2 regions of the Rhizobacter fulvus genome follow, and region 2 is predicted to be linked to the other one. Evidence: predicted binding sites of a transcription regulator. Region 2 holds the regulator's gene; the other holds the start of a gene.
The links. The regulator LexA, encoded in region 2, represses DNA repair genes until DNA is damaged. The targets are predictions, from matches to a motif close to ACTGTATNNNNATACAGT.

Region 1 (4,817 bases), 3.2 Mb from region 2:
TCGGCCTGGTGCTCGGCTTCGTGTTCCTGATCTTTCGCGGGCTGATGATCGCCGCGGAGGCGCCCACGGCGTTCACGCGGCTGCTCGCCGGCGCCATCACGCTGAGCTGGTTCACCTATGCGTTCGTCAACATGGGGATGGTCAGCGGCATCCTGCCGGTGGTGGGCGTGCCGCTCCCGTTCATCAGCTACGGCGGCACCGCCATGGTCACGCTCGGCCTGGGGCTGGGGATCCTGATGTCGATCTCGAAGAGCCGTCGCCTGATTCAAAGCTGACGGTCGGCCCCGCCTCTTCGTCTGCCGGCGTTGCACTGCTCGCCTGCAGCCGCACCGTGATCAGCGTGCCGGGTGGCGTGCGGGTCGACGCGTCTGTGATCGCGATCTCCGCACCGTGCTGCATGGCGATCTCGCGCACGATCGCCAGGCCGAGGCCGGAGCCGTCGACCTCGGTGCCCAGTGAACGGTAGAACGGCTGGAACACGAGCTCGCGTTCGGCAAGCGCGATGCCGGGCCCCGAATCCTCGACCTGCAGGACCACCACCTGGCCAAATGGATCGTCGATCACCCGCACCGTCACCGTGCCGCCAGCGGGCGTGTACTGCAGCGCGTTGTCGACCAGGTTGCGGATCAGCTCGCGCAGCAGCAGCGCGTGGCCGAGCACCTGCGGGCCTTGCGGGTGGCGCGCGGCGGCCATGTCGCCGGGCCCCTCGTAGCCCAGGTCGATGCGCTTTTCGAGCGCGCGCGGCACGAAGTCGTGCACGGTCTCGGTCGCCAGCCGCGCCAGGTTCACGACCTGGCGCTGCGGTGCCTGTTGCTGGTTCTCGGCACGCGCCATCGCGAGCAGCTGGTTCACCATGTGCGCGGCGCTCTGGCTGGAGCGGGCGATCTGCTGGAGCGTCTTCTTGAGCGCCTGCGGGTCGGTCTGGCCGGCGTCGATCTGTCGCTGCGCCAGTTCGGCCTGGGTGCGCAGGCCCGCCAGCGGCGTCTTCAGCTGGTGGGCGGCGTCGGCCAGGAAGTGCTTCTGCGAACGCAGCGACTGGTCGAGTCGGGCAAGCAGGTCGTTGATCGCGCGCACCAGCGGCGAGACCTCTTCGGGCGCCTGGCGCTCGTCGATCGGGCTCAGGTCGTTGCTGTCTCGCCGACGGATGCGCTGCTGCAGCTCGTTCAGCGGCGCGATGCCGCGCGCCAGCGCCAGCCACACCAGCAGCACCGCGAGCGGCAGGATCACGAACTGCGGCAGGATCACGCCCTTGATGATCTCGGTGGCCAGGCGCGAGCGCTTGCCGAGCGTCTCGGCCACCTGCACCAGCGGGGCCTCGCCGGTCGCCGGGGTCGTCGCATCGGGGTCCGGCGGCCGGTCCTGGACGTTGACCCACAGGTAGGCGACTCGCACGCTCTCGTTGTTGAGCGTTTCGTCGCGGAAGCGCACCTCGCCTGGCGGCGCGCGGTCCTCGTCGGCCGGCACCGGCAGCGCGGCGTCGCCGCTGAGGAACTCGCCGCGCAGGCCCAGCACCTGGTAGTAGATGTCGTCGGCCTCGTCGGTGCGCAGGATCTCGGCCGCCGCGGCGGGCAGCTTGAACTGTGCCCGCGCGCGCCCGGGCTCGCCGCGCACCGAGACTTCCTTGGACAGCACGCGCACCATCTCGCCGAGTTCGCGATCGAACGGCTTGTTCGCGATGCCCTGCGCCACGAGCCAGGTCAGCACCACGCTCATCGGCCACAGCAGGAGCAGCGGCGCGAGCATCCAGTCGAGGATCTCGCCGAACAGCGAGCGTTGCTCGCGGGGGCGCGAATCGGGCAGCGTGGGCATGGGTGCGGCGGAGCATAGCGCCGTGGCCTGTCACGGTGGCTGACAACGTGTTGCGCCGTTGCCCTTTTCCCCGGGTATCGCTGCGCGGCACATGTTCCTAAAGTCAAGCACGAAGAAGGAGATCGCCATGCACTTCCCGCAGATCGCCACCGCGTTCGCCGCCGCCAGCCTGGCCGCCGCCGCCCACGCTGCGCCACTGGCGAGCGACGACTTCGATGCCAACACCTTGAAGCTGAACGGCGTGCCGGCCGGGTGGAGCGTCACCGGCGGCACCGTCGACATCATCGGCAGCAACTTCTCCGGCACCGCGTTCAACCTGGTGCCCGGTCACGGGGCGTACATCGACCTGGACGGCAGCTCGGCCGATGCCGGGCTGTTGAGCCGGTCGTTCATGCTGACCGCAGGCGTCGAATACACCGCCAGCTTCGACCTCGCGGGCAGCCATCGCGGCTCAACAGAGAGCGGGACCGTGACGTTCGGAGCCGCCTCGCTCACCTACCAGATTGCCTCGGCCACCGACTTTGCCGGCTACGTGCTGACCTTCACGCCGGACACCACAGGCGACTACGCGCTGACGTTCCAGAATGCCGGCGGCGACAACGTCGGCGCGCTGCTCGACAACGTCGCGGTCACCTTCACCAGCGCCGTGCCCGAGCCCGGCGCGTGGGCCCTGACGCTGGCGGGCCTGCTGGTGGTCGGGCTGCGGTCGCGACGCAGCCGCTAAGCCGCGATCTTCTCGAGGCAGTAGCCGAGGCCGCGCACGGTGGCGATGCGCACCGGGCCCTGCTCGATCTTCTTGCGCAGCCGGTGGATGTACACCTCGATCGCGTTGTTGCTGACCTCTTCGCCCCACTCGCACAGGCGCTCGACCAGCTGGTCCTTGCTGACCAGCCGACCGGCGCGCTGCAGCAGCACTTCCAGCAGGCTGAGTTCACGCGCCGACAGTTCGACCATCTGGTCGTTCAGGTAGGCCACCCGCCCGGTCGCATCGAAGCTGAGCGGTCCGTGCTTGATGATCGCCGAGGCGGTGCCGAGGCCCCGCCGCGTCAGCGCCCGCACCCGCGCTTCCAGTTCCTGCAGCGAGAACGGCTTGGCCATGTAGTCGTCGGCGCCGAGATCCAACCCCTTGACGCGCTGCTCGACGCTGTCCGCGGCGGTGAGGATCAGCACCGGCACGCTGGCGCCGCGCGCACGCAGCTTGCGCAGCACCTCCAGGCCGTGCAGCTTGGGCAGCCCGAGGTCGAGGATCACCAGGTCGAACTCGTGCGACGACAGCGCCGCGTCCGCCTCGGTGCCGCTGCCGACCTGATCGACGGAGTAGCCCGCGTTGCGCAACGAGCGCAACAGGCCGTCGGCCAGGACTTGGTCATCTTCGGCGATGAGGATGCGCATGCGAGTCTCCAGACGGGCGCGGCTCGGGGCCGCGTCTTCATTGTAGGGAGCGCCGCAAAAATCGGCGCACTGGCACTGTACAAACATCCAGCTTTTGAGATAATGCGCCCTACTTCAGGAGAATCCCTTGGACGCCACCGCAAAAGCCGCTGCCCCCGCCCCGACCGCTCTCAACACCGAAAAGGCCAAGGCCCTGCAGGCGGCGCTCTCGCAGATCGAGAAGCAGTTCGGCAAGGGCACGATCATGCGCCTGGGCGAGGGCGAAGTCATCGAGGACATCGAGGTGGTCTCCACCGGTTCGCTCGGCCTCGACATGGCGCTGGGGGTCGGCGGCCTGCCGCGCGGCCGGGTCGTCGAGATCTACGGCCCTGAATCGAGCGGCAAGACCACGCTGACGCTGCAGGTCATCGCGCAGATGCAGCGCGTCGGCGGCACCTGCGCGTTCATCGACGCCGAGCACGCGCTCGACATCGGCTACGCGCAAAAGCTCGGCGTCAACCTGCAGGACCTGCTGATCAGCCAGCCCGACACCGGCGAGCAGGCGCTCGAGATCGTCGACGCGCTGGTGCGCTCCGGCTCGGTCGACCTGGTCGTGGTCGACTCGGTCGCCGCGCTCACGCCGAAGGCCGAGATCGAGGGCGAGATGGGCGACTCGCTGCCCGGCCTGCAGGCCCGCCTGATGAGCCAGGCGCTGCGAAAGCTCACCGGCAGCATCAAGCGCACCAACACGATGGTGATCTTCATCAACCAGATCCGCATGAAGATCGGCGTGATGTTCGGCTCGCCCGAGACCACCACCGGCGGCAATGCGCTGAAGTTCTACGCTTCGGTGCGCCTGGACATCCGCCGCATCGGCTCGATCAAGAAGGGCGAAGAGGTCATCGGCAACGAGACTAAGGTCAAGGTCGTCAAGAACAAGGTCTCGCCGCCGTTCAAGACCGCCGAATTCGACATCCTCTACGGCCAGGGCATCAGCCGCGAGGGCGAGGTGATCGACATGGGCGTGGAGCAGAAGGTGTTGGAGAAGAGCGGCTCCTGGTACGCCTACAACGGCGAGAAGATCGGCCAGGGCAAGGACAACGCGCGCGAGTTCCTGCGCGAGAACCCGGCGCTGGCGTTCGAGATCGAGAACAAGGTCCGCGAGGCTGCCGGCATCCGCCTCCTGGCCGACGCCGGGCTGGCCGACGAGAAGCCGGCCAAGTTGAAGGTCGTGAAGGAGTAGGCCACGCCCGCGCCCAAGCCCCGGTCGCTGAAGGCGCGTGCGCTGCAGTGGCTGGCGCAGCGCGAACAGAGCCGCGTCGAGTTGCGGCGCAAGCTGCTGCCGCACGCGGTCGCGGAGTTGGCGGCGGCGACGGGTGACGGGGCGACCGACCCCACCGAACCGGAGGCCGCTGCGAGCGCCGCTGCGCGCGTCGACGCGGTGCTCGACTGGCTCGAGACCCACAACTACCTGTCCCAGGAGCGTTTTGTCGAATCACGCGTCCATGCCCGCTCGGCGCGATTCGGCAACCTGCGCATTCGCCAGGAATTGAAGCAGCACCAGGTCGCACTCGGTGCCGATGCGGCGCAGGCATTGAAGGACAGCGAACTGGCGCGCGCCCGCGCCGTGCGCGAGC
Region 2 (4,817 bases):
CTCGACACCAGCACCCCGAGCGCGAGTCCGGCGCTGATGCGCAGCCAGCTGCGCCAGCCGGGCAGCGCGATCGAGACCGCGGCGAAGACACCGAACGCGGTGCCGACGCTCACCAGCCAGGACGCGAGCAGCAGTGCGCCGTCGTGGGACAGGTCGAGCGCCCCATGGCGCGCCAGCAAGGTCATCAGCAACGCCGCCGACAGGCTGGTGCCCCATGCCGCCGCGCCACCCAGCAGCCAGCCCCAGGGGCTGGCGTGGCGCTTGGTGCGGGCGCGCCGCACCAGGTCGAGCGCGACGAAGGGGAGGTACAGGCACAGCGCCATGACCCCCGCATACAACGCGCTGCGCATCCAGTCGTCGTCCATCGAACATCCTCTCCGACAACGTCGCTGCGGGGCGACGAACCCGTGGTGGCGGAACCGAGCGCGGACGCTCAGACCGGTGATCCGGCTTTATCGACGGGCGGTCCGTCGACTTGATGGAAATGTTTCCCGACTGCAAAGAGACCGGGGGATTGCGCGGCTAAAGTATCGCCAGCGCCAACCGATAGGCAGTGAACCATGCAAGACCTCACCGCATTGCTGTTCGCCATCCTCGCCATCGCCGTGACGGCCATCGCGTCGCGCTGGTGGTATCGCCGCGAGCGGCTGCGGCTCGAGAGCAAGCTTGGCCGCGTCAACGCGGACCGTGACGTGTTGCACGAACAGGTCAAGAAGGCCCGCGAGCAGGTCGCGCAGCTTCAGAAGGAACTGTCCGCCCGGCGCCAGGCCGCCACGGCCCTGACCAAGGCCGCACCGGCCGCGGCGGTCCATGCCCCGATGCCGACCGGTCCCGCGGCGAATGCGCTTGCAGGCGGGCTGCTGTTCGAAGCGCCGCAACTCGCGGCACATGGCTTCGCCGACACGCAACCGTTCAGCGAGAGCACCTTCCCGGGATTGCGCCCGCGCGCCTGATCACCTGTCGCAGCACGCCGAAGGCGCCCTGACGATGCGCAAGCTGTTGCCGCTTTTCCGGTTCCCGCTGACCTTGCTGCGCGCGGCCGCGCCGGCGCCGCCCAGGGGCCCCAAGCCGCCCGAACTGATGACCGACTCCGACTGGGTGCGCCATCGCGCGCCCCGCCGCCACCGTGACGAGGTGCTGTCGGACGCCGCCGTGGCCTGGCTGGCGCGTCTGCCGGACGACTTCCGGCCCGACCTGTTGGCCGCGCGCTACCCGCGAATTGCCAACCGCATGGCGCTGCTGTGGCGCGATCCCGGCCTGATCGAGGAGTATCTCGACGACCTGCTGGTCGCACGGCGCCCGAATCGCCAGGGCTTCGCGCCCGAGGTGGCAAGCGATCTGCAGTCGCTGCAGGTCCTGAACGAGCACCGCCTCTACGGCGCCGGCGATCAGGACGACCGCGCGGCCTGAGCCGCCGCCGAAGCCGCCATCAGGCGCAGCATCAGTTCGATCCGCGCCTTCGTGGGCGTCAGCGCACCGGCAGACGGGAAGGCGGTGTCGCCCGAGTCGATGATCCGCCCGTCGAGGCAACGCGTGCTGCGCCAAACCGACACGCCGGCGTCCTGGGCTGCTGCCAGCGCCCGCTCGAGGCGCTCGTGCACGCTGCCGTTGCCGGTGGCCGCGACGACGATGCCGCGCGTGCCGGCGGCACACAGCGCGGCAACGATCTCGCCGCTCGCGCCGGCATGGCTGGTCACGATCTCGACCGCCGGCCACGCCCCCGCATCGGCGGGCAGCTGTGCCGCGCCGACCAGCGCCGGCTCGCATGGCCACTCGCGAAACCGCCCCAGGACGCCCTCCTCCACCACGCCCAGCGGCCCCGCATCGCCCGACGCGAACGCGTCGAGCCGGTAGGGATGCACTTTGCGCACGTCGGCGGCGGCGTGCAGCCGACCCGCCAGCAGCGCCGTCACGCCGCGGGCGCCGGGGGTGCGCGCCACCGTGACCGCGTCGAGCAGGTTTTGCGGGCCGTCCGCTTGCAGCGCCGTTGCGGGCCGCATCGCCGCGGCCAGCACGATCGGCCGCGCCGGTGCCAGCGTGCGCTGCAGGAACCAGGCGGTCTCCTCGAGCGTGTCGGTGCCGTGGGTGATGACGATGCCCGCCACCTCGGGCCGCGCGAGGTGGTGTGCGCAGCGCAGCGCCAGCGCATGCCAGACCGCGTGCGTCATGTCCTTGCTGTCGAGTTGCGCGATCTGCTCGGCCTCGATCGGTGCGCCGGCCAGTGCCGGGACCGCTGCCAGCAGCTGCGCGACACCCCGCTGTGCGGCCACGTAGCCGACGTTGTCCGTCGCCTCACTCGCGGCGCCGGCGATGGTGCCTCCGGTCCCGAGCACCACGACGATCGACGATACGTTTTGCATTTTTGCGCCAGCTGGATGAAAATACAGGTACTGGATGGATCGTCAGCACCGCTCAGCCGTGCCGACGGCGCATCCGCTTTCAAGGACGCCCAGTGTACGAACCGCCCAAGCTCACCGATCGCCAGCAGCAGATCCTCGACCTCGTGCAGAGCGCGATCGAGCGCACCGGCGCCCCGCCGACTCGCGCCGAGATCGCCAGCGAGCTCGGCTTCAAATCGGCCAACGCGGCCGAAGAACACCTGCAGGCGCTGGCGCGCAAGGGCGTGATCGAGCTGGTCGGCGGCACGTCGCGCGGCATCCGGCTTCGCTCCGAGACGCTGCGTCAGCTCAACCAGCAGCGCGGCAAGCAGTTCGCGCTGCCGCTGCCGAGCCTGGCGCAGCTCACGCTGCCGCTGGTCGGCCGCGTCGCCGCCGGCAGCCCGATCCTCGCGCACGAACACGTCGACCAGACCTACCTGATGGAGGCCAGCGTGTTTCCGCGCCGGCCCGATTACCTGCTGAAGGTCCGCGGCATGAGCATGCGCGACGCCGGCATCATCGACGGCGACCTGCTCGCCGTGCAGCGCGCCAAGGACGCCAAGAACGGCCAGATCGTCGTCGCCCGGCTGGGTGACGAGGTCACTGTCAAGCGCTTTCGTCGCACGCGCAACAGCATCGAGCTGATCCCCGAGAACCCCGATTTCCAGACCATCGTCGTGCCCACCGGCGGCGCCGATGCGGGCGAGATGCAATTCGAGCTCGAGGGCCTGGCGGTCGGGTTGATCCGCAACAACATGATGCTGTGAGATGCCGGCAGCGACCGTGATCAAGTCACCCAAGGCGGCCAGCGCCGCCGAGTGCGCGACGCTGGAGCAACTGCCCAACATCGGGCCGTCGCTCGCGGCCGACCTGCGCTCGATCGGCATCGGCCGGCCGGCCGACCTGCGCGGTCAGGACGCCTACGCGCTCTACCGCAAGCTGTGCACGGCGTCCGGGGAGCGCCAGGATCCGTGCGTGCTCGACACCTTCATGGCCGCCGTCGATTTCATGAACGGGGCCGCCGCCGCGCCCTGGTGGCGCTACACGCCACAGCGCAAGGCGCAGTTCGGGCAACTCTGACAGTTCAGCCCTTCGGCGCACCCAGGAAGTCCATCTTCCCGATTTCGACGCCGTTGTGACGCAGCAGCGCGTACGCCGTCGTCGCGTGGAAGAAGAAATTCGGCAATGCGAAGTGCTTCAGGTACGCCTCGCCCTTCATGACGATCGGGCCGGTGCGGCGCGGCAGCGTCACGTCCTTCTCTTCGGTGCCGTCGATGCTGTCGGCGGGCACCGACTTGACGAACTCGATCGTCGCGGCGATGCGGGCGCGCAGGTCGGCCAGGGTCTGCTCGCTGTCGTCGAACTTCGGCGCGTCGACGCCGGCCAGGCGGGCCATCAGGAACTTGGCGGTATCGCAGCAGATCTGCACCTGGGTCGTGAACGGCAGCATGTCGGGGGCCAGACGCGCCGCCAGCAGGACCGCGGGGTCGAACTTCTTCGCGGTCGCGTGGGCCTCGGCCTTGTCGAGCCAGGCCGACAGATTCGTGAGCATCGTGACGAAGATCGGCGCGCTGGCCGAGTGCATGGTGATCGACATGGGTCTGTCTCCAGGGTCGTGGACAAGGGAGCGGGGATGCTACAGGCCTTCTTGCGGCCGTGCACAATCGGGTCCGACACAGGCACCGACGGACCCTCCCGACCTCGTGAACATCATCATCCTCGACGACTACCAGGACGCGGTGCGCAAACTCAAGTGCGCGAGCGTGATGGAGCAGCTGAACGCCAAGGTCTTCACCAACACCGTGAAGGGCATCGGCCAGCTCTCCGTGCGATTGCGCGATGCGGACGTGCTGGTGCTGATCCGCGAGCGAACCCAGTTCCCGAAGCAGCTGCTCGAAAAGCTGCCCAAGCTGAAGCTGATTTCGCAGACCGGCAAGGTCGGCTCGCACATCGACGTGGAGACCTGCACGCGCATGGGCATCGCGGTGGCCGAGGGCGTCGGCTCGCCGGTCGCGCCGGCCGAGCTGACCTGGGCGCTGATCATGGCGGCGATGCGCCGCCTGCCGCAGTACATCGGCAACCTGAAACACGGCGCGTGGCAACAGTCGGGGCTGAAGGCGGCGTCGATGCCGCCGAACTTCGGCCTCGGCATGGTGCTCAAGGGCAAGACGCTGGGCATCTGGGGCTACGGCAAGATCGGCCAGATGGTGGCCGGCTACGGCCGCGCCTTCGGCATGCACATCACGGTGTGGGGCAGCGAGTCGGCGCGCGAGCGCGCCACGCGCGACGGCCATGTCGCGGCGCCGAGCTGCGAGGCTTTCTTCGAGGCCTGCGACGTGCTGACGCTGCACCTGCGGCTGCATGACAGCACGCGCGGCGTCGTCAAGCTCGACGCGCTGTCGCGCATGAAGCCGACCGCACTGCTCGTCAACACCTCGC

Region 1: the regulator LexA is predicted to act here: its motif matches at 3,276-3,293, upstream of recA (recombinase RecA).

What each region holds. Positions count from the first base shown of each region.
Region 1 covers NZ_OZ224516.1:2,070,340-2,075,156, reverse strand. Annotated here, with positions in the region: gene rodA (rod shape-determining protein RodA) at 1-275, shown strand, start outside; gene ACWH49_RS09840 (sensor histidine kinase) at 208-1,809, opposite strand; gene ACWH49_RS09835 (PEP-CTERM sorting domain-containing protein) at 1,937-2,533, shown strand; gene ACWH49_RS09830 (response regulator) at 2,530-3,201, opposite strand; gene recA (recombinase RecA) at 3,329-4,423, shown strand; gene ACWH49_RS09820 (regulatory protein RecX) at 4,505-4,817, shown strand, end outside.
Region 2 covers NZ_OZ224516.1:5,223,130-5,227,946, forward strand. Annotated here, with positions in the region: gene ACWH49_RS24710 (putative bifunctional diguanylate cyclase/phosphodiesterase) at 1-365, opposite strand, end outside; gene ACWH49_RS24715 (hypothetical protein) at 561-953, shown strand; gene ACWH49_RS24720 (hypothetical protein) at 988-1,410, shown strand; gene ACWH49_RS24725 (asparaginase) at 1,389-2,360, opposite strand; gene lexA (transcriptional repressor LexA) at 2,453-3,145, shown strand; gene ACWH49_RS24735 (helix-hairpin-helix domain-containing protein) at 3,147-3,458, shown strand; gene ACWH49_RS24740 (DUF1993 domain-containing protein) at 3,463-3,975, opposite strand; gene ACWH49_RS24745 (D-2-hydroxyacid dehydrogenase family protein) at 4,082-4,817, shown strand, end outside.